Regions from separate parts of the Bradyrhizobium sp. Pha-3 genome, predicted to be linked through region 2. Evidence: predicted binding sites of a transcription regulator. Region 2 holds the regulator's gene; each other region holds the start of a gene.

Region 1 (4,530 bases), 890 kb from region 2:
CTTGCCAGGTTCAAGGAGATCAAGGCGGGCAAACCGGGCTGATCGGTTGCGGAGAGACCCCAGCCCTCCCCGCAAGCGGGAGAGGGAACGCAGTTCGCTCGCGGCGTTATCTCAACCCAATCGCGTCGCGCGCTAGTGTGCTGAATGCGAAGTTCGTGCGATTTCGTGGCAACCACCTTCACGAACTTCGCATTCATAAAGCACACTAGAATCATAAGTTTGCTAGTGTCCTTATCGAATCCGAAGTTCGTCCCGAAGGTGCGGCGAATGATGCGAACTTCGGATTCGGGACACTAGACTGGCTTCGGATCGAGCGTGATCGCCCACAGCTCGGCGTCGACGCGGTCGCGCAGGCTCACCGTCATCTGGCCGCTCTTGCCGTCAATCTTGACGTGGCCGAAGAACTGCATGCCGGCCGACGGCGGCAGGTTCTGGTTGGCCTCGCCCGGCGCCTTGATGAACTTCACCTCGGGGCCGAAGGTGTTGTCGAGCTCGTTCGGACCGAACGTGCCGGCATGCAGCGGGCCGGAGACGAATTCCCAGAACGGATCGAACTCCTGGAACTGGGCCTTGTTCGGGTTGTAGTAGTGCGCTGCGGCGTAATGCACGTCGGCGGTCAGCCACACCGTGTTGACGACTCCCGCGGTCTTGATGAAGCGCAGAATATCGGCGATCTCGAGCTCGCGGCCGCGCGCCGGACCATCGCCCTGCGCAAAGGCTTCCGAGCCCTTCTTGTTGGCCGCATCGTCATAGACGATCAGAGAAAGCGGCATGTCGGAGGCGATCACCTTCCAGGTGGCGCGCGAGTTGAGCAGCGCGCGCTTCAGCCAGGCCATCTGGTCCGGGCCGATGAAATAGGCGTCGGGGCCGTACTGCTCCTGCAGGTTCGGGCCGTTGGGGCCGCGATAGCTGCGCTCGTCGAGCATGAAGACGTCGAGATGCGGACCGTAGCTCAGCGTGCGATAGACGCGCCCAGGCTCGACGATGCTCTCGCGCATCGGATACATCTCGTGGAAGGCCTTTGCAGCGCGCGCCGCGAGCACGGTGATGTCGCGCTCCTTGTAGGCCGCCGGCAGCTGTTTCGACAGCGACCAATTGTTGGTCACCTCGTGATCGTCCCACTGCACAAAGATCGGCACCTCGGCATTGAAGGCGCGAACGTTGTTGTCGAGGAAGTTATACTTGTGGGCGGCCCGGTATTCGTCGAGCGTCTCGGCGACCTTGGCCTTCTCGGGAATCGTGACGTTCTTCCAGATCTTGCCGTCGCGAAGCTTCACCTCGGAGGGGATCACGCCGTCGGCGTAGATCGTGTCGCCGGAGTGCAGAAGGAAATCCGGAGCGTGCTTCTTCATCGCGGCGAAGGTGATCATGCCGCCGTCGTCGGGATTGATGCCCCAGCCCTGGCCGGCGACGTCGCCGCCCCAGACGAACGAGACGTCGCGGCGATCGCTCGGAGCGGTGCGGAAGCGGCCGACCACCGGCTCGCCGACGATGTCGATATGGGCAAGGTCGCGGAAGCGGACGCGGTAGAAGATGTCCTGGCCGGAGGGCAGGTTCTCCAGCAGCATCTTGGCGGTGAAGTCGCTCTCTGGCAGCGCCGTGATCGGCGGCAGCGTATGGGCGTCCTTGAAGGATTCGGTGGTCGCGACCTCGACCATCATCTGCGACGGCCGGTCGGCACGCGCCCACACCACGCCGCCGTCGACGCCGACATCGCCGGACTGCACGCCGTGGGTGATCACCGGGCGGTCGGCGGCCCGCGACAGATAGGGCATCGCGATCACGCCGGCGCCGGCCGCAGCCGCCGTGGAGAGAAAGCGTCGGCGGGTGAGATTTCGCGAGAACCGGATCGTCATGGGGAGCCTCCTCAGGTCACAGCGACAATGCGCCGCAGGCGCGCCAAGACCTAGAAAAATTCCATGACGGAGAGATTACAGCGGTGGGCGTCGCGTGAGGTGGGCACGTCTGTCAGGCTCCCTCTCCCGCTTGCGGGGGAGGGTGGGGAGGGGGTCTCTCCACGAATCCTGTCGCGGAGAGAGCCCCCACCCGCATTGCATCTGCGATGCGGCCTCCCCCCCAAGCGGGAGAGGCGAAGGCACCTCGCGGATAGAGTAGCGGCGATTCTACGCCGTGCCCGCCGCCCTGAACTGCGTGGCAGTCCGTTGCAAATTCTGCGGCATGCTGAACAGCAGCGCCTTGCGGTCGGCGACGGCGTTATGAAGCTGCTCGAGCGCGATGTTGAACGCGGTCAGCGTGCCTTCCTCGATCGCGCCGTGCTCGAAACAGTCCAGCGTGTGGCGCAGGATGTCGTCGGCCTCCGCCTGCATCTGGTCGAGTTCCTCGATTGAATCGCTTTGCCGTGCGGCCTTCAGCATCTCCAGCAGGCGTTCGCGCTGCGAGGTGTTGGTGTTGCGCTCGTCCTGCTTGAGATAGCCGGCGAACCACGCACCGGCCGAGCCCATCGCCGAGAACGCCATCAGGCTCCACCAGATGTAGTCGCTGTAGCGGTCGAGGAAGGTTTTTTCCTCGCCGTCGACAAAGGCGGCGGCGCCCGGATGCACCGGAATGGTGGCATCCTTGTCGGTGTCCGGCGTCTCGATCTTGGCGGCGAGCGGGAAATCGGTCTTGAGCGACTGCCGGATCGCGAACAATTGCCGCGTGAATGCCGCGACCGTCGAGTCCGACAGGCCCTTTCGCGCAACGATGTGGTGCGAGAAGCTGATCGTCTTCACCTCATCGTCGGGCCGGTCGGCGGAGCCGAGCGAGCCGGCGGGGATTTCCGCGGCCTCATAGGCCGGATGGTTCTGCGCGATTGCCTCCGAGGCGTCGATCGCAAGGAAACTCGGCTCGCCGCCGTCGCGGACCGATGCCGTGATCGCGTCGATCGTGATCTTGCTGTTGGCCGGACCGACGGCGAGATAGGCGTCGGCCTTGAGGCTCTTGATCGCTTCCGCCGCCTCATTGGCCGGGAATTGCACGATCTCGACCTTCATCGGGTCGACGCCGTATTGCGTCAGGATCAGCTTCAGCAAATTGACATTGGCCGGGGTGCGGCCGACGACGCCGATCTTGCGGCCGGCAAGCTGCGCGATCTTGGTGATCCGCGCGGATTTCCGAACCTTGCCCTTGGCGGGCGGAACCCACATCACCACGACATTCTTGCGTAGGGTCGCGACCGCCTGGGCATTCTTCGGCACTTCGAGGTCACCGCGGATGATGGCGAGATCGGCCTTGCCGTCGGCCAGCGTCTGCGCGCTGGCGGTGGCGCCCTCGGTCTGCACCGGCCTCAGCTTGACCTGGGTTTGCTGCTGGTTGTTGAAGGCCTGCGCCAGCGCCTGCACGACCTTGAGGTCATCGCTGTTGGCGGGACCGACCGCGATCCGCAGCGTCACCGGACGCACGGCGAAATAATAGCCCGCCAGCAACGTGCCGATGATGGCCAGCGCGCCCGCGATCAAAACGAACATCAGCCGCCGCTTTGCCGAACGCAGCGGCTTGGGCGACATGCTGGCGGAGCCGTCTGTCATCGATCTCGCAAACAATCGTCGGGGCTCAATCTCGCAAAACTACCAACGCGCATACATTCCCTATGTGTAGCAAATTACTGAATGGACAGATGTTACAACTCCGTCATGGTTACCAGCGGCGATAGGACGCGATTTCGGCCTTAATTTGGGCGTGGATCCCATCCCGGAGGCCGGTTGTTAGGCTAAAGTCGGCGTTAAACGGGAGGTTACCATGGTCGAACGGCTGTCAGCGGAGGCAAGGAAGGCCGCCCTTTGGGAACTGGCCGGCTGGTCGGAAACGTCCGGCCGCGAGGCGATCGCCAAGACCTTCGTGTTCAAGGACTTCAACGAGGCCTTCGGGTTCATGGCCCGCGCCGCCCTGGTCGCCGAGAAGAGCGACCATCACCCCGAGTGGAAAAACGTCTACAAGACGGTCGAGGTGGTGCTGTCGACCCACGATGTCGGCGGGGTGACCAAGCGCGACATCGACCTCGCCAAGGCCATGAACGCGATCGCAAGGCAGCTTGGGGTCAGTTGAGCCCGGCGCGCGCAACCTTGCGCGGGTCCGCCGATATCCCCAGATTCGCATCGTCCGCCGCCGAACTGGCGCGGCGTCGAGGAACCTTGCGATGACATCGAGCGAACACGGTGTGGGATTTGGGCCTGCCGATCGGCTGGCGCAGGACCCTGAAAGCGTGCGCCGCCGTTTCTGGATCAAGTTCAAGAAGGTGGTGGCGAGCCTGCCCTTCGCGGAGGACCTGTTGGCTGCCTATTACTGCGCGTTCGACCGGCAGACGCCGCGCCATGTGCAGGCGGCGCTGCTCGGGGCGATCGCCTATTTCATCCTGCCGTTCGATTTCGTGCCCGACATGTTGCCGATCCTCGGCTTCACCGATGACGCCGCGGTGCTCGCAACAGCGCTCCGCATTGTGGCAAGCCACATCACGCCCGAGCATCGCGATGCCGCCCGCGCCGCGCTGAAGCGCGGGGTGCCGGAGGAGGAGTGAGCGTGGAGTAAGTGGCG
Region 2 (4,530 bases):
CGCGGGTCGGCATGGTGTTCCAGAAGCCGACGCCGTTCCCGATGACGATCTACGAGAACATCGCCTTCGGCATCCGCCTCTACGAGAAGATCTCGAAGTCCGAGATGGACGACCGGGTCGAGAAGGCGCTGCGCGGCGGCGCGCTGTGGAACGAGGTCAAGGACAAGCTGAACGCCTCCGGCCTGTCGCTCTCCGGCGGCCAGCAGCAGCGCCTGTGCATCGCACGCACCGTGGCGGTGCGCCCCGAGGTGATCCTGTTCGACGAGCCGTGCTCGGCGCTCGACCCGATCTCGACCGCCAAGGTCGAGGAGCTGATCCAGGAGCTCTCCGAGGACTACACGATCGCGATCGTCACCCACAACATGCAGCAGGCGGCGCGCGTCTCCGACAAGACCGCCTTCATGTATCTCGGCGAGCTGATCGAGTTCGATGACACCAACAAGATATTCACCTCACCGAGCGATCGGCGCACCCAGGACTACATCACCGGCCGGTTCGGTTGACCGGGCATGATCCGAAAAGGTGGAAACCGGTTTTCCAATCAGGTCATGCTAAAATTCAGGAAACGAAACCATAATCCCCGGGATCATGGTTGAGGGAGACAAGCGATGGCTTCTGAACATACCGCCAAGGCATTCGACAGCGACCTGCAGGAGTTGACCCGCCTGGTCGCCGAGATGGGCGGCCTGGTCGAACGGATGATTACCGAGTCGGTCGACGCGCTGATCCGTCGCGACGTCGCGCTCGGCAAGCGCGTGGTCGCCGCCGACATCGAGATCGACAATCTGCAGCGCAACATCGAAGAGCGCGCGGTGCTGACGATCGCGCGCCGCCAGCCGATGGCGATCGACCTGCGTGAGATCGTCAGCGCGATGCGCGTCGCCACCGACCTCGAGCGGATCGGCGACCTCGCCAAGAACATGGGCAAGCGCGTCGCGGCGCTGGAGAGCGATTTCCAGCCGCTGAAGCTGATCCGCGGCCTCGAGCACATGACCGACCTCGTGCTGTCGCAGGTCAAGTCGGTGCTCGACGCCTATGCCGCGCACGACCTGCCGGCGGCGATGAACGTCTGGAAGGGCGACGAGGAGGTCGATGCGATCTGCACCTCGCTGTTCCGCGAACTGCTCACCTACATGATGGAAGATCCGCGCAACATCTCGTTCTGCATCCATCTGATGTTCTGCGCCAAGAACATCGAGCGGATCGGCGATCACGCCACCAATATCGCAGAGACCGTGTTCTACATGATCGAGGGCCAGCAGATCACCGACAAGCGCCCGAAGGGGGACATGACCACTTTTGCCACCGCGGTGCCGGGCAACTGAGGCATGATCGGCAAGCGCGGAACCGGCAAGAGTGAAACTGGACGATCCTCGCGACAAATCGTTTCCGCGGGAACTATGTTCAAGGAAGTAAGCGTTTCGGTTTGCGTCTGGGCAACGGATCACCACAGAGAAAGAACTTAAACCGATGAGCGCACGCATTCTGGTAGTCGAAGACGAGGAAGCGCTGACGACGCTGTTGCGCTACAACCTCGATGCGGAAGGCTACGATGTCGAGACGGTGGGGCGCGGCGACGATGCCGACACGAGGCTGAAGGAGCGCGTTCCCGACCTCGTGGTGCTCGACTGGATGCTGCCGGGCCTGTCCGGCATCGAGCTGTGCCGCCGCCTGCGGGCGCGGCCCGAGACCAAGCAGCTTCCGATCATCATGCTGACCGCGCGCGGCGAGGAAAGCGAGCGCGTGCGCGGGCTTGCCACCGGCGCCGACGATTACATCGTCAAGCCGTTCTCGGTGCCGGAGCTGCTGGCGCGGGTGAAGGGCCTCTTGCGCCGCGCGAGCCCCGAGCGGCTTGCGACCGTGCTGACTTATGGCGACATCGAACTCGACCGCGAGAAGCGCCGCGTGGCGCGCTCGGGCCGCCCGATCGATCTCGGGCCGACCGAGTATCGCCTGCTTGAATTCTTCCTCGAGCATCCCGGCCGCGTGTTCAGCCGCGAGCAGCTGCTCGACAGTGTCTGGGGCCGCGACATCTACATCGATGAACGCACCGTCGACGTGCATATCGGCCGCCTGCGCAAGCTGCTCAATCCCGGCCGCGAGCAGGATCCGATCCGCACCGTGCGCGGCGCCGGCTACGCGCTCGACGACCGCTTCGCCAAGGCCGAGCCGCAGCCGTAACGGGCGTGTGGCCATCGCAAGCCGTAACATGGCGTCGTCCCGGCGAGAGCCGGGACCCATAACCACGAATGGGTGTTGTTAGAAAGCCGTCTGGCCGCTTGCCGATTGCGCCGGCCGCGGCGTATGGGTCCCGGCCTGCGCCGGGACGACGGCGGTGATGTAACGGGCTACGCGCCACAAAAAAATCCCCGCTTTCGCGGGGATTTGTTTTTGAGTTCGTCCGTAGTTTCCCGAGTGCTCACTTGATCTGCGGCTTCGCCGAAGGCCGGCGGCGATCGGCGGCGGGCTGGTAGGCGACGCGCGAGTGATGCGCGCAATAGGGCAGGCCGGCGAGCGCCTTGCCGCCGCAGAAGAAGAACTCCGGGCTCGAGGGATCGCCGACCGGCCAGTGACAGGTGGCCTCGTTGAGCTCGAGCAGCGACAGCCGCTGGCTCATCGGCACCACATTGTCGTAGGAGATCGGATCGGGCTCCATCTCGACCTCGAAGGCGTGCGCCAGCGCGGTGTTGCCGCGCGAGACCGGGCGCGCCACCCGCATCATGTGCTGGGCGGGGCGGGCCTTGCGCTGCCGCGGCGCGGCCGTGGAGGGTGCCTTGGCGCGGCCAGAGAGGCCGAGCCGATGCACTTTGCCGATCACGGCGTTTCGCGTCACATTGCCAAGTTCCGCCGCGATCTGGCTGGCCGACAGGCCGGACTCCCAGAGCTTCTTCAGCTGCTCGACGCGATCGTCGGACCAGGTCAATACAGTCATCGCATTCTTCCCTTCGCGTAGCGCCGGCCAATCATTGGAGCGGCGCTGCGAGCCAATCTGGACAAATATCCCTGCGGCCAGAATCCCTTAGCCCTCGCCGGGCGCGGTCTTGCGCCCGAACGTTTACGCGCGATACGAAGGCTACTTAGAGGGTCCAGTACTGCCGCACGAGATGTCGTACCCGACAGGCCAAACGCTACAATATGGCGTGACTCTGGCGCAAGAGTCCGCGGCCGTGCGTCCACATGTTCCCACACAGTTAAGCATTGCGATGAGGCTTTTCCACCGCACCGGAATGCTCCGGATTGCGCTCGTTTCGCATTGCAGGAAGGCCACTTCGTGGCGATTGACACTTACTGACCGCAGCATAGAATGCCCGCCACGTGCCGCCCGCAAAGGCGGCCGTTTTGTTTTCCGAAGCTGGCCGTTGCTGCGCTGGCGTCAAGGCGCAGCGGCAATTGTCGGCTTAAAAACCGTCAGTGAACGCCATGACCAACGCTGCCACGTCGCATCTGCTCCCCGTCTTCGCCAGGGTCGATCTCGGCTTCGAGCGCGGTGAGGGCGCCTGGCTGATCGCAACCAACGGCGACCGCTATCTCGATTTCACCTCGGGCGTCGCGGTCAACGCACTCGGGCATGCGCATCCGCATCTGGTCAAGGCGCTGCAGGAACAGGCGACCAAGCTCTGGCACATGTCGAACCTGTTCAAGAGCCCGGACGGCGAGGTGCTTGCCGCGCGGCTGTGCGAGCAGAGCTTTGCCGACTTCGTGTTCTTCTGCAATTCCGGCGCGGAAGCGATGGAGGGCGTGATCAAACTGGTCCGCCACTATCACTTCTCCAAGGGCCATGGCGAGCGCTACCGCATCATCACCTTCGAGGGCGCCTTCCACGGCCGCACGCTGGGCACGCTGGCGGCGACCGGCTCGGCGAAATATCTCGAGGGCTTCGGCCCGCCGATGGACGGCTTCGACCAGGTGCCGCATGGCGACATCGAGGCGGTGAAGAAGGTGATCGGCCCGCACACCGCCGGCATCCTGATCGAGCCGGTGCAGGGCGAGGGCGGCGTGCGCTCGGCGCCGCAGGCGTTCTTCAAGGCACTGCGCGCGCTCTGCGACGAGCATGGCCTGTTGCTGGCATTCGACGAGGTGCAGACCGGCATGGGCCGCACCGGCGAGTTGTTCGCCTACAAGCGCACCGGCGTCACGCCGGACGTGATGTCGCTGGCCAAGGCGCTCGGCGGCGGTTTCCCGATCGGCGCGGTGCTGGCGACCGCGAAAGCGGCCGAAGGCATGGCGCCCGGCTCGCACGGCTCGACCTTTGGCGGCAATCCGCTCGCGGTCGCCGCCGCCAATGCCGTGCTCGACGTCATGCTGAAACCCGGCTTCTTCGAGCATGTGCAGAAGATGTCGCTGCTGCTCAAGCAGAAGCTCGCTTCCGTCGTCGACCGCTATCCCGGCGTGCTGTCGGAGGTGCGCGGCGAGGGGCTGTTGATCGGCGTCAAGGCGGTGGTGCCGTCGGGCGACCTGATCGCAGCACTGCGCAGCGAGAAGCTGCTCACCGTCGGTGCCGGCGACAATGTGGTGCGGTTCCTGGCGCCG
Region 3 (4,530 bases), 3.2 Mb from region 2:
GATGAAGACGATCCCGACCGACGATCCGCTGTTCGGCAAGGGCGAGGTCGAGGCCAACGGCCGCGTCACCCACGACGCCTATCTGTTCGAGGTGAAGAAGCCCTCGGAGTCCAAGGGACCGTGGGACTTCTACAAGCTGGTCGGCACCGTGCCGGGCAACCAGGCCTTCACGCCGCTCGACAAGAGCACCTGCGCGCTTCTGAAGAAGTGACGATCATGCCCGCCGGCCATGCGCGTGGCCGGCGGGCTTCATCTATCTAGCGAAAGCTCATTCGATGCAGGCTCTCTACGCACAGCTTCTGGTGGGACTGATCAACGGCTCGTTCTACGCGCTGCTCAGTCTGGGGCTCGCCGTCATCTTCGGCATGCTCAACATCATCAATTTCGCGCATGGCGCGCTCTACATGATGGGCGCCTTCGTGGCGTATTTCCTGCTCAACCTGGGCGGCATCAATTACTGGTGGGCGCTGATCATCGCACCCGTCGTGGTCGGCATCTTCGGCATGATCCTTGAGCGGACCATGCTGCAATGGCTGACCGGCCTCGACCATCTCTACGGACTGCTGCTGACCTTCGGCATCGCGCTGATCGTGCAGGGCGTGTTCCAGAACTATTTCGGCTCCTCGGGCCTGCCTTACTCGATCCCGGATCAGCTCAAGGGCGGCGTCAATCTCGGCTTCATGTTCCTGCCGATCTATCGCGGCTGGGTCGTCATCTTCTCGCTCGTGGTGTGCCTTGCCACCTGGTTTCTGATCGAGAAGACGCAGCTCGGCGCCTACCTGCGCGCCGCAACCGAGAACCCGACGCTGGTGCGCGCATTCGGCATCAACGTGCCGCGCATGATCACGCTGACCTACGGGCTCGGCGTCGGTCTTGCCGCGCTCGCCGGCGTGCTGTCGGCGCCGATCAACCAGGTCCGCCCGCTGATGGGCGCCGATCTCATCATCGTGGTGTTCGCGGTGGTCGTGATCGGCGGCATGGGCTCGATCATGGGCTCGATCATCACCGGCTTCGCGCTCGGCGTGATCGAGGGACTGACCAAGTATTTTTATCCCGAGGCCTCCAACACCGTGGTGTTTGTCCTGATGGTGGTGGTGTTGCTGGTGAAGCCAACGGGACTGACGGGACGGGCGGCTTGATATGTCAGCATTGACCGACGATACACTTCCGATCACGCCGCGCGCGATGCGCGACGAGATGATCGTATTCGCCGCGATGGCGCTGCTGCTGGCGATCGTGCCGTGGACGGGGATCTATCCGTTCTTCGTCATGCAGGCGCTGTGCTTCGCGCTGCTCGCCTGCGCCTTCAACCTCCTGATCGGCTATGGCGGCCTGCTGTCGTTCGGCCACGCGATGTTCCTCGGCACCGCCGGCTACGTCTCGGCGCATGCGCTGAAGGTGTGGGGGCTGTCGCCGGAGCTCGGCATCCTGGTCGGCACCGCGGCCGCGGCCTTGCTCGGCCTGGTCACCGGCTTCATCTCGATCCGCCGCCAGGGCATCTATTTCTCGATGATCACGCTGGCGCTGTCGCAGCTGCTCTACTTCATCTACCTGCAGGCGCCGTTCACCCACGGTGAGGACGGCATCCAGGGCATCCCGCAGGGCCGCCTGCTCGGCATCTTCGACCTCTCGAAGCCGATGGTGCTCTATTACGTCGTGCTGGTCGGCTTCCTCGCCGGTTTCCTGCTGATCTACCGCACCATCAACTCGCCGTTCGGCGAGGTGCTGAAGTCGATCCGCGAGAACGAGCCGCGTGCGATCTCGCTCGGCTACAAGACCGACCAGTACAAGATGCTGGCCTACATCCTGTCGGGCACGCTGGCGGGCTTTGCCGGCTCGCTGAAGGTGTTCGTGGCGCAGAATGCCTCGCTCACCGACGTGCACTGGTCGATGTCCGGTGAAATCGTGCTGATGACGCTGGTCGGCGGTCTCGGCACCATCTTCGGCCCCGTGGTCGGCGCCTTCGTGATCATCGCCATGCAGCAATATCTCGCCGGCTTCGGCCAGTGGGTGACGGTGATCCAGGGCGTGATCTTCGTGGCCTGCGTGCTGCTGTTCCGGCGCGGCCTGGTCGGTGAGCTGGCCCACCTGTTGCGGCGGTCGCTGTAGGGCAGGTCCCGGCGATTTCCGGCCGACATAGCGGTGGACGACCGCCCGTTTGGGCGGTCGATCCCGGTGCTTTCCCCGCCAGATGCTCTATGACAGTTCTGTGACAGTCGCTAAAAGGGCTGTCCCGGAACGATGGAACTGAGACATGCTGCGGTGGTTTCGCGCTTTCCTGCCCAAGGAAGAGCGCTTTTTCGACCTGTTCGCCCGCCACGCCCAGACCTCCGTGCAGTGCTCGTTGGCGCTGCAGGACATGCTGAAGGGCGGGGAGGAGACACCCGTCTTCTGCCAGCGCGTCAATCAGTTCGAGAACGACGCCGATAGCGTCACCCGCGAGGTCCTGACCGCGGTTCGCCGCACCTTCATCACCCCGTTCGATCGCGGCGATATCAAGAACCTGATCACCTCGATGGATGACGCGGTCGACCAGATGCAGGCGACCGCAAAGGCGGTCATGCTGTTCGAGGTGCGCGAGTTCGAGCCGCCGATGCGCGAGATCGGCACGCTGATCGTCGAATGCGCCAACCTGGTGGTCCGCGCGCTGCCCCTGTTGCAGGCGATCGGCCACAACGTCTCGATGCTGACCCAGATCACCGAGGAGCTGACCAAGCTCGAGGGCCGGGTCGACGATCTCCATGACATCGGGCTCAAGGAACTATTCCTGAAGCACCGCGACGCCAATACGATGGACTTCATCGTCGGCGCGGAGATCTACGATCACCTCGAGAAAGTGGCCGACCGCTTCGACGACGTCGCCAACGAGATCAACTCGATCGTGATCGAGCAAGTGTAGAGCGGGGCATCACGTGGACGCCACGCTGGGTCTTCCGATTCTGACCATCCTGATCGCGGTCGCGCTGCTGTTCGACTTCCTGAACGGCCTGCACGATGCCGCGAACTCGATCGCGACCATCGTCTCGACCCGCGTGCTGCGGCCGCAATACGCGGTATTCTGGGCGGCGTTCTTCAACTTCGTCGCGTTCCTGGTGTTCGGCCTGCACGTTGCCAATACCATCGGCACCGGGATCATCGAGCCGTCGGTGGTGGATGCGACCGTGATCTTCGCCGCATTGGTCGGCGCGATCGTCTGGAACGTGATCACCTGGGCGCTGGGCATTCCGTCGTCGAGCTCGCACGCGCTGATCGGCGGCCTGGTCGGCGCCGGCATGGCGAAGGCGGGCATTTCGGCGGCGGTGTGGAGCGGGCTCTCCAAGACCTTGCTCGCGATCGTGCTGTCGCCGCTGGTCGGCTTCCTGCTGGCGCTGGTGCTGGTCGCGATCGTGTCCTGGCTCTCGGTGCGCTCGACGCCGTTCGCGGTCGATCGCGCCTTCCGCATCCTGCAATTCGCCTCGGCGTCGCTCTATTCGCTCGGCCATGGCGGCAACGACGCGCAGAAGACCATGGGCATCATCGCCGTGCTGCTCTATTCGCAGGGCCATCTCGGCGACACCTTCGAGATTCCGTTCTGGGTGGTGCTGGCCTGCCAGAGCGCGATGGCGCTGGGCACGCTGATGGGCGGCTGGCGGATCGTCCGCACCATGGGGCTGCGGATCACCAAGCTGACGCCGATGCAGGGTTTTTGCGCCGAAACCGGCGGCGCCGCGACGCTGTTCATGGCGACCTATCTCGGGGTTCCCGTATCGACCACGCACACCATCACCGGCGCCATCGTCGGCGTCGGCGCGGCACGGCGGCTCTCCGCCGTGCGCTGGAATGTGGCGAGCTCGATCGTCTACGCCTGGGTGATCACGATCCCGGCGTCGGCTGCGGTCGCAGCCGCGAGCTATTGGGCGGTGCAGATTCTGAAGTAGCGTTTTCGAGCGAAGTGGAAGCCGGTTCGCGTTAGGAAAACGCGTCCCAAGGAAGTCATCAGCCGACCAGCTTCAGCCCGACGATGCCGGCAACGATCAGTCCGATGCTGGCCAGCCGCATCGCGGTCGCGGGTTCACCGAGCAGGATGATGCCGAGCGCCGCGGTGCCGACCGCGCCGATCCCGGTCCAGACCGCATAGGCGGTTCCAATCGGCAGCGTCTTGAGCGCGAGGCCGAGCAGGATCACGCTGCCGGCCATCGCCGCCAGCGTCAGCACCGACGGCACCAGCCGCGAGAACCCTTCGGTATATTTCAGCCCGATCGCCCAGCCGATCTCGAGTAGGCCAGCGGTGAACAGAATGGTCCAAGCCATCACGAACCCTCCAGATAAGGCAGGGTCGTCCCCGCGAATGGTATGGTGAGGAGAAGGTCGTCCTTCCGGTGCCTATATGGCGACGGTGCGGTCGTTCCGCATTGCGACAAAACGCCCTTGATTGCGCCCGTTTTCCCTGCCAAATGCCCCGCCATGTCCGACATTTCAGTTTCAGCCGAATCGCCGTCCCGCTCGCCGCTTTCAGAGGAAGTGGCGCGACGGCGCACCTTTGCGATCATC
Region 4 (4,530 bases), 4.3 Mb from region 2:
ATCCGGTCGCGGCGGCGGTGCGGCAGGCGGAAACGCTCGCCGTGCTCAAGCCGCGCAAGGCGGTGGCCGGCACCTTCCGCCGTCCCGATCCGAAGCCGACGCGCGGGCTGGCCGAGCCACTCGCCGCAATCATCGAACACCGCTCACCGAGGGAGGGAACAAACTGATGTCCTTCGACACCATCATCCGCGGCGGCACCGTGGTGACCGCTGCCGACACCTTCCCCTGCGACGTCGGTATCCGCGACGGCAAGATCGCGGCGCTCGGCCATGATCTCGGCGATGCGGCCACGATCATCGACGCCACCGGCCGCCTCGTGCTGCCGGGCGGCATAGATAGCCACGTCCACTTCGCCCAGCCGTCCGGCGACGGCATCGTGATGGCCGACGGTTTTGCCAGCGGCACGCGCTCGGCGGCGTTCGGCGGCAACACCACCGTGCTGCCGTTCTGCCTGCAGGAGAAGGGCCAGACGCTGCGCGAGGCGTTGAAGCATTACCATTCGCTGGCCGAAGGCGAGTGCCATGTCGACGTCGCCTTCCATCTCATCCTCACCGATCCGACCGAGCATGTGCTGGGCCAGGAACTGCCGGCGCTGGTCGAGGACGGCTACACCTCGCTCAAGGTCTTCATGACCTACGAGGGCCTCGCGCTCTCGGACCGCGAGCTGCTCGAAACCATGTCGGTTGCGCGCGAGACCGGCGCCATGCTGATGGTGCATGCGGAGAATTTCGACGCCATCCGCTTCCTAACCGACCGGCTGGAGCGCGCCGGCAACACCGCGCCGCGCTTCCATGCGACCTCGCGGCCGATCCCGGTCGAGCGCGAGGCCACCCATCGCGCGATCTCGCTGTCCGAGCTCGTCGACGTGCCGATCATGATCGTGCATGTCTCGAACCGCGAGGCGATGGACGAAATCCGGCGCGCGCAGCAGCGGGGCTTGCGGGTGATGGGCGAGACCTGTCCGCAATATCTCATGCTGACCGAACAGGATCTCGATCAGCTCAACATGGAAGGCGCAAAATACGTCTGCTCGCCGCCGCCGCGCGACGTCGCCAGCCAGCAGGCCTGCTGGGAAGGGCTGCAGCAGAAGGTGTTCTCGGTGTTCTCGTCGGACCATTGTCCGTTCCGTTACGACGACCCGCAAGGCAAGCTTGCGCCGAAGGGGCGCACCAGCTTCCGCTGGGTGCCGAACGGAATCCCGGGTGTGGCGACGCGGCTGCCGATCCTGTTTTCCGAAGGCGTGGTGAAGGGGCGGATCGACCTCAACAGTTTTGTCGCCTTCAGCGCCACCAACCACGCCAAAATCTACGGCCTCTATCCGCGCAAGGGCACCATCGCGGTCGGCTCGGATGCCGACATCGCGCTGTGGGACCCGAAGCGCAAGGTGACGATCCGCCACGAGCTGATCCACGACGGCGCGGACTACACGCCCTATGAAGGGCTCGAGGTCACGGGCTGGCCGGTGCTGACCATGGTGCGCGGCAAGGTCGTCGTCGATAACGGTACGCTCGTCGGCGGCAAGGACCACGGCACCTATCTGCCGCGCGCCAAGCCGCCGAAGGCCGCGACCATTCCGTAACGCGACCATCCCGTAACAAGCAAAGAGAGAAGGCAGGAGATCAACATGCCCTATGCTGTGACAGACGACGGAGTGCGGCTTTATTTCGAGGAGACCGGATCGGGGCATCCGGTGATCCTGGTTCACGAGTTCGCCGGCGACCTGCGCAGCTACGAGCCGCAGATGCGGCACTTCGGCAAGCGCTTCCGAACCATCGCCTACAATGCGCGCGGCTTTCCACCGTCCGATGTGCCGGAGCAGGTCTTGTCCTATTCGCAAGCGCGCGCCGCCGACGATATCCTGGCGGTGCTCGATCACATCGGCGCGCCGAAGGCGCATATCGTTGGTCTGTCGATGGGCGGCTTTGCGACGCTGCATTTCGGATTGCGTCACCCTGATCGGGCGCTGTCGCTATGCATCGGCGGCTGCGGCTACGGCGCCGAGCTCGACAAGCGCGAGACGTTTCGCGCCGAGGCCGACGTGATCGCGGGCATGATCCGCAAGGAGGGCATGCCGGCCTTCGCCGAGCGCTACGCCTACGGGCCGACGCGCGTGCAGTACGAGAACAAGGACCCGCGCGGCCACGCCGAGTTCAAGACCATGCTGGCCGAGCATTCGGCGGTGGGATCGGCCAACACCCAGCAGGGCGTGCAGAAGGAGCGTCCCTCGCTCTACACGCTGGTCGACGAGATGAAGCGCATCAATGTGCCGACGCTGATCATCACCGGCGATGAGGATTGGCCATGCCTGCTGCCGGGCATCCTGATGAAGCAGAGCATCCCGTCGGCCGCGCTCGCGGTGATGCCGAACTGCGGCCACGCCATCAACATCGAGGAGCCCGACGAATACAACCGGATCGTCGGCGATTTTCTGGCGCAGGTCGAGAGCGGCCGTTGGCCGCAGCGCGATCCGCGGGCGGTCAGTGCTTCGATTACGGGGATGAAGGATTAGCCTCGTTCACCGTCGCGCCGAGCTGACTCGCGGCCTTCATCTGCCACCAGACCAAAAGATCCGCGCTTTTGGGGACACATCCCCGGAGGGCGCGGATTTATTTTGGGCGTGAGCAGCCGCGATTGCCGGCGGCGCATGATTTGTTCACATGATTGCTGACTGCCGCCGTCATCTTCAACGCGATCCCTTCAATTCCATGTCTTCTGACCGAAGCCGCGTCTACGGATAGCCGCTCGCGTCAGAGGCGTGACGTCCGCTATGCGCGCAAAGATTGGGCCCCCGATATCTGCTGCAACCGATGCGGACATGAGCGCGCATCATCGTTCGTCGCATTCATTCGACCGACACAGCGCTGTCATCGGTGGTGGATAACTTGTCGCAGGTCGACGTCATAAATCCTTAAAAATAAGAGGGGCACTACGGTGAAAGCCAAATTTCTTTCGACGGTCGGAGTCTGTCTGGTTGCTGCCGCTGCGGTGATGTGCAGCGCCGCCGCTCAGGACGACAACAAAGGCAATAACGGCCACGATCATCATCCGCACGACACCCACACCCAAACGCCGATCAAGCATCTCGTCGTCATTTTCAACGAGAACCGCTCGTTCGATCACTACTTCGCAACTTACCCGGTTGCGACCAACCCGACCGGCTCGATCCCGTTCACGGCGAAGCCGCATACGCCGAAGGTCAACAACCTCGCCAGCGCCAATCTGTTGACCAACAACCCGAACACCAACCCGGCGAACGGCACTGGCGCGACCAATCCGTTCCGCCTCGACCGCACCCAGGCCAACACCAAGTCGCAGAACCACGCCTATACGCCCGAGCAGCAGGCGGTCGACAACGGCAAGGAAGACCTGTTTCCGAAATTCACCGGTCGCGGCACCGCCGGCGGTGTCGGCGCCTTCGGCACCAACGGGCAGGTGATGGGCTATTTCGACGGCAACACCGTCACCGCGTTCTGGAATTACGCCCAGAACTTCGCGATGAGCGACAACAACTGGACCGACACCTTTGGTCCGTCGACGCCCGGCGCGCTCGAAGTGGTTGCCGGCCAGACCAACGGTGCGCAGAACATCGTCGGCTCGTCATCGTCGATCGCCGACGGCAAGGGTGGTCTGACGCTGATCGGTGATACCGACCCTGCCTACGATGCCTGCTCGAGCACGACCAGCCAGGTCCTGATGACCAGCAAGAACATCGGCGACCTGCTCAATGCCGAGCAGATCAGCTGGGGCAGCTTCATGGGCGGCTTCGACCTGACGCTCAAGAACAGCAACGGCACCACCTACTGCGGCCGCAGCACGTTCTCGAGCAACGTCAACGGCACCGTCGTGGACTACATCCCGCACCACGCCTGGTTCCAATACTACAAGTCGACGGCCAATCCGACCCATGCGCGGCCGAGCTCGGTGAATGCGGTCGGACACACCTATGTGCCCGGCAGCAAGACGCTCGATCCGGCCAATCACGCCTACGATCTCGAGGACTTCTACGCTTCGGTGAAGGCCGGCAACTTCCCGGCCGTCTCCTACATCAAGATGCCGGCCTATCAGGACGGCCATCCCGGCAACTCCGATCCGCTCGACGAGCAGGCCGGCAATGTCGAGCTGATCAACTTCCTGCAGAAGCAGAAGGAATGGGGCGAGACCGCCGTCATCATCACCTATGACGACTCCGACGGCTGGTACGACCACCAGTACCTTGCGCCGATCAGCGCCTCGTATGATCCGACCGCCGACCAGGTCAACGGCCCCGGCCGGTGCGGCCGCGGTATCGGCAAGCAGACGCAGCCGAACGGCCTCAACGGCCAGCCGGTGAACGGCCGCTGCGGTCCCGGCACGCGCGTCCCGTTCCTGGTGATCTCGCCCTTCGCCAAGCGCAACTACGTCAGCCACACCCGCATCTCGCAGGCGTCCGTGGTGCGCTTCATCGAGGACAACTGGCTGCACGGCCAGCGTCTTGGCGGCGGCGCGTTCGACGACAGCGTCGAATCGATCGCTGACATGTTCGACTTCGAG

The links. The regulator PhoB, encoded in region 2, activates phosphate uptake and scavenging genes when phosphate is short. The targets are predictions, from matches to a motif close to TGTCATNNANCTGTCAT.
Region 1: a site for PhoB is predicted at 1,920-1,936, ahead of ACE10X_RS00610 (alkaline phosphatase). Genes of this name have one in related genera too.
Region 3: a site for PhoB is predicted at 2,199-2,215, ahead of ACE10X_RS19495 (DUF47 domain-containing protein). Genes of this name have one in related genera too.
Region 4: a site for PhoB is predicted at 2,897-2,913, ahead of ACE10X_RS25000 (phospholipase C). Genes of this name have one in related genera too.

Annotation. Positions count from the first base shown of each region.
Region 1 covers NZ_CP170151.1:126,175-130,704, forward strand. Annotated here, with positions in the region: gene ACE10X_RS00605 (hypothetical protein) at 1-42, shown strand, start outside; gene ACE10X_RS00610 (alkaline phosphatase) at 294-1,856, opposite strand; gene ACE10X_RS00615 (TAXI family TRAP transporter solute-binding subunit) at 2,124-3,527, opposite strand; gene ACE10X_RS00620 (4a-hydroxytetrahydrobiopterin dehydratase) at 3,739-4,044, shown strand; gene ACE10X_RS00625 (YkvA family protein) at 4,136-4,513, shown strand.
Region 2 covers NZ_CP170151.1:1,015,869-1,020,398, forward strand. Annotated here, with positions in the region: gene pstB (phosphate ABC transporter ATP-binding protein PstB) at 1-503, shown strand, start outside; gene phoU (phosphate signaling complex protein PhoU) at 609-1,325, shown strand; gene phoB (phosphate regulon transcriptional regulator PhoB) at 1,471-2,181, shown strand; gene ACE10X_RS04825 (GcrA family cell cycle regulator) at 2,420-2,932, opposite strand; gene ACE10X_RS04830 (aspartate aminotransferase family protein) at 3,421-4,530, shown strand, end outside.
Region 3 covers NZ_CP170151.1:4,212,097-4,216,626, forward strand. Annotated here, with positions in the region: gene ACE10X_RS19480 (ABC transporter substrate-binding protein) at 1-211, shown strand, start outside; gene ACE10X_RS19485 (branched-chain amino acid ABC transporter permease) at 276-1,139, shown strand; gene ACE10X_RS19490 (branched-chain amino acid ABC transporter permease) at 1,141-2,109, shown strand; gene ACE10X_RS19495 (DUF47 domain-containing protein) at 2,255-2,899, shown strand; gene ACE10X_RS19500 (inorganic phosphate transporter) at 2,913-3,917, shown strand; gene sugE (quaternary ammonium compound efflux SMR transporter SugE) at 3,976-4,290, opposite strand; gene ACE10X_RS19510 (peptide chain release factor 3) at 4,444-4,530, shown strand, end outside.
Region 4 covers NZ_CP170151.1:5,301,109-5,305,638, reverse strand. Annotated here, with positions in the region: gene ACE10X_RS25015 (aspartate/glutamate racemase family protein) at 1-167, shown strand, start outside; gene hydA (dihydropyrimidinase) at 167-1,579, shown strand; gene ACE10X_RS25005 (alpha/beta fold hydrolase) at 1,625-2,509, shown strand; gene ACE10X_RS25000 (phospholipase C) at 2,932-4,530, shown strand, end outside.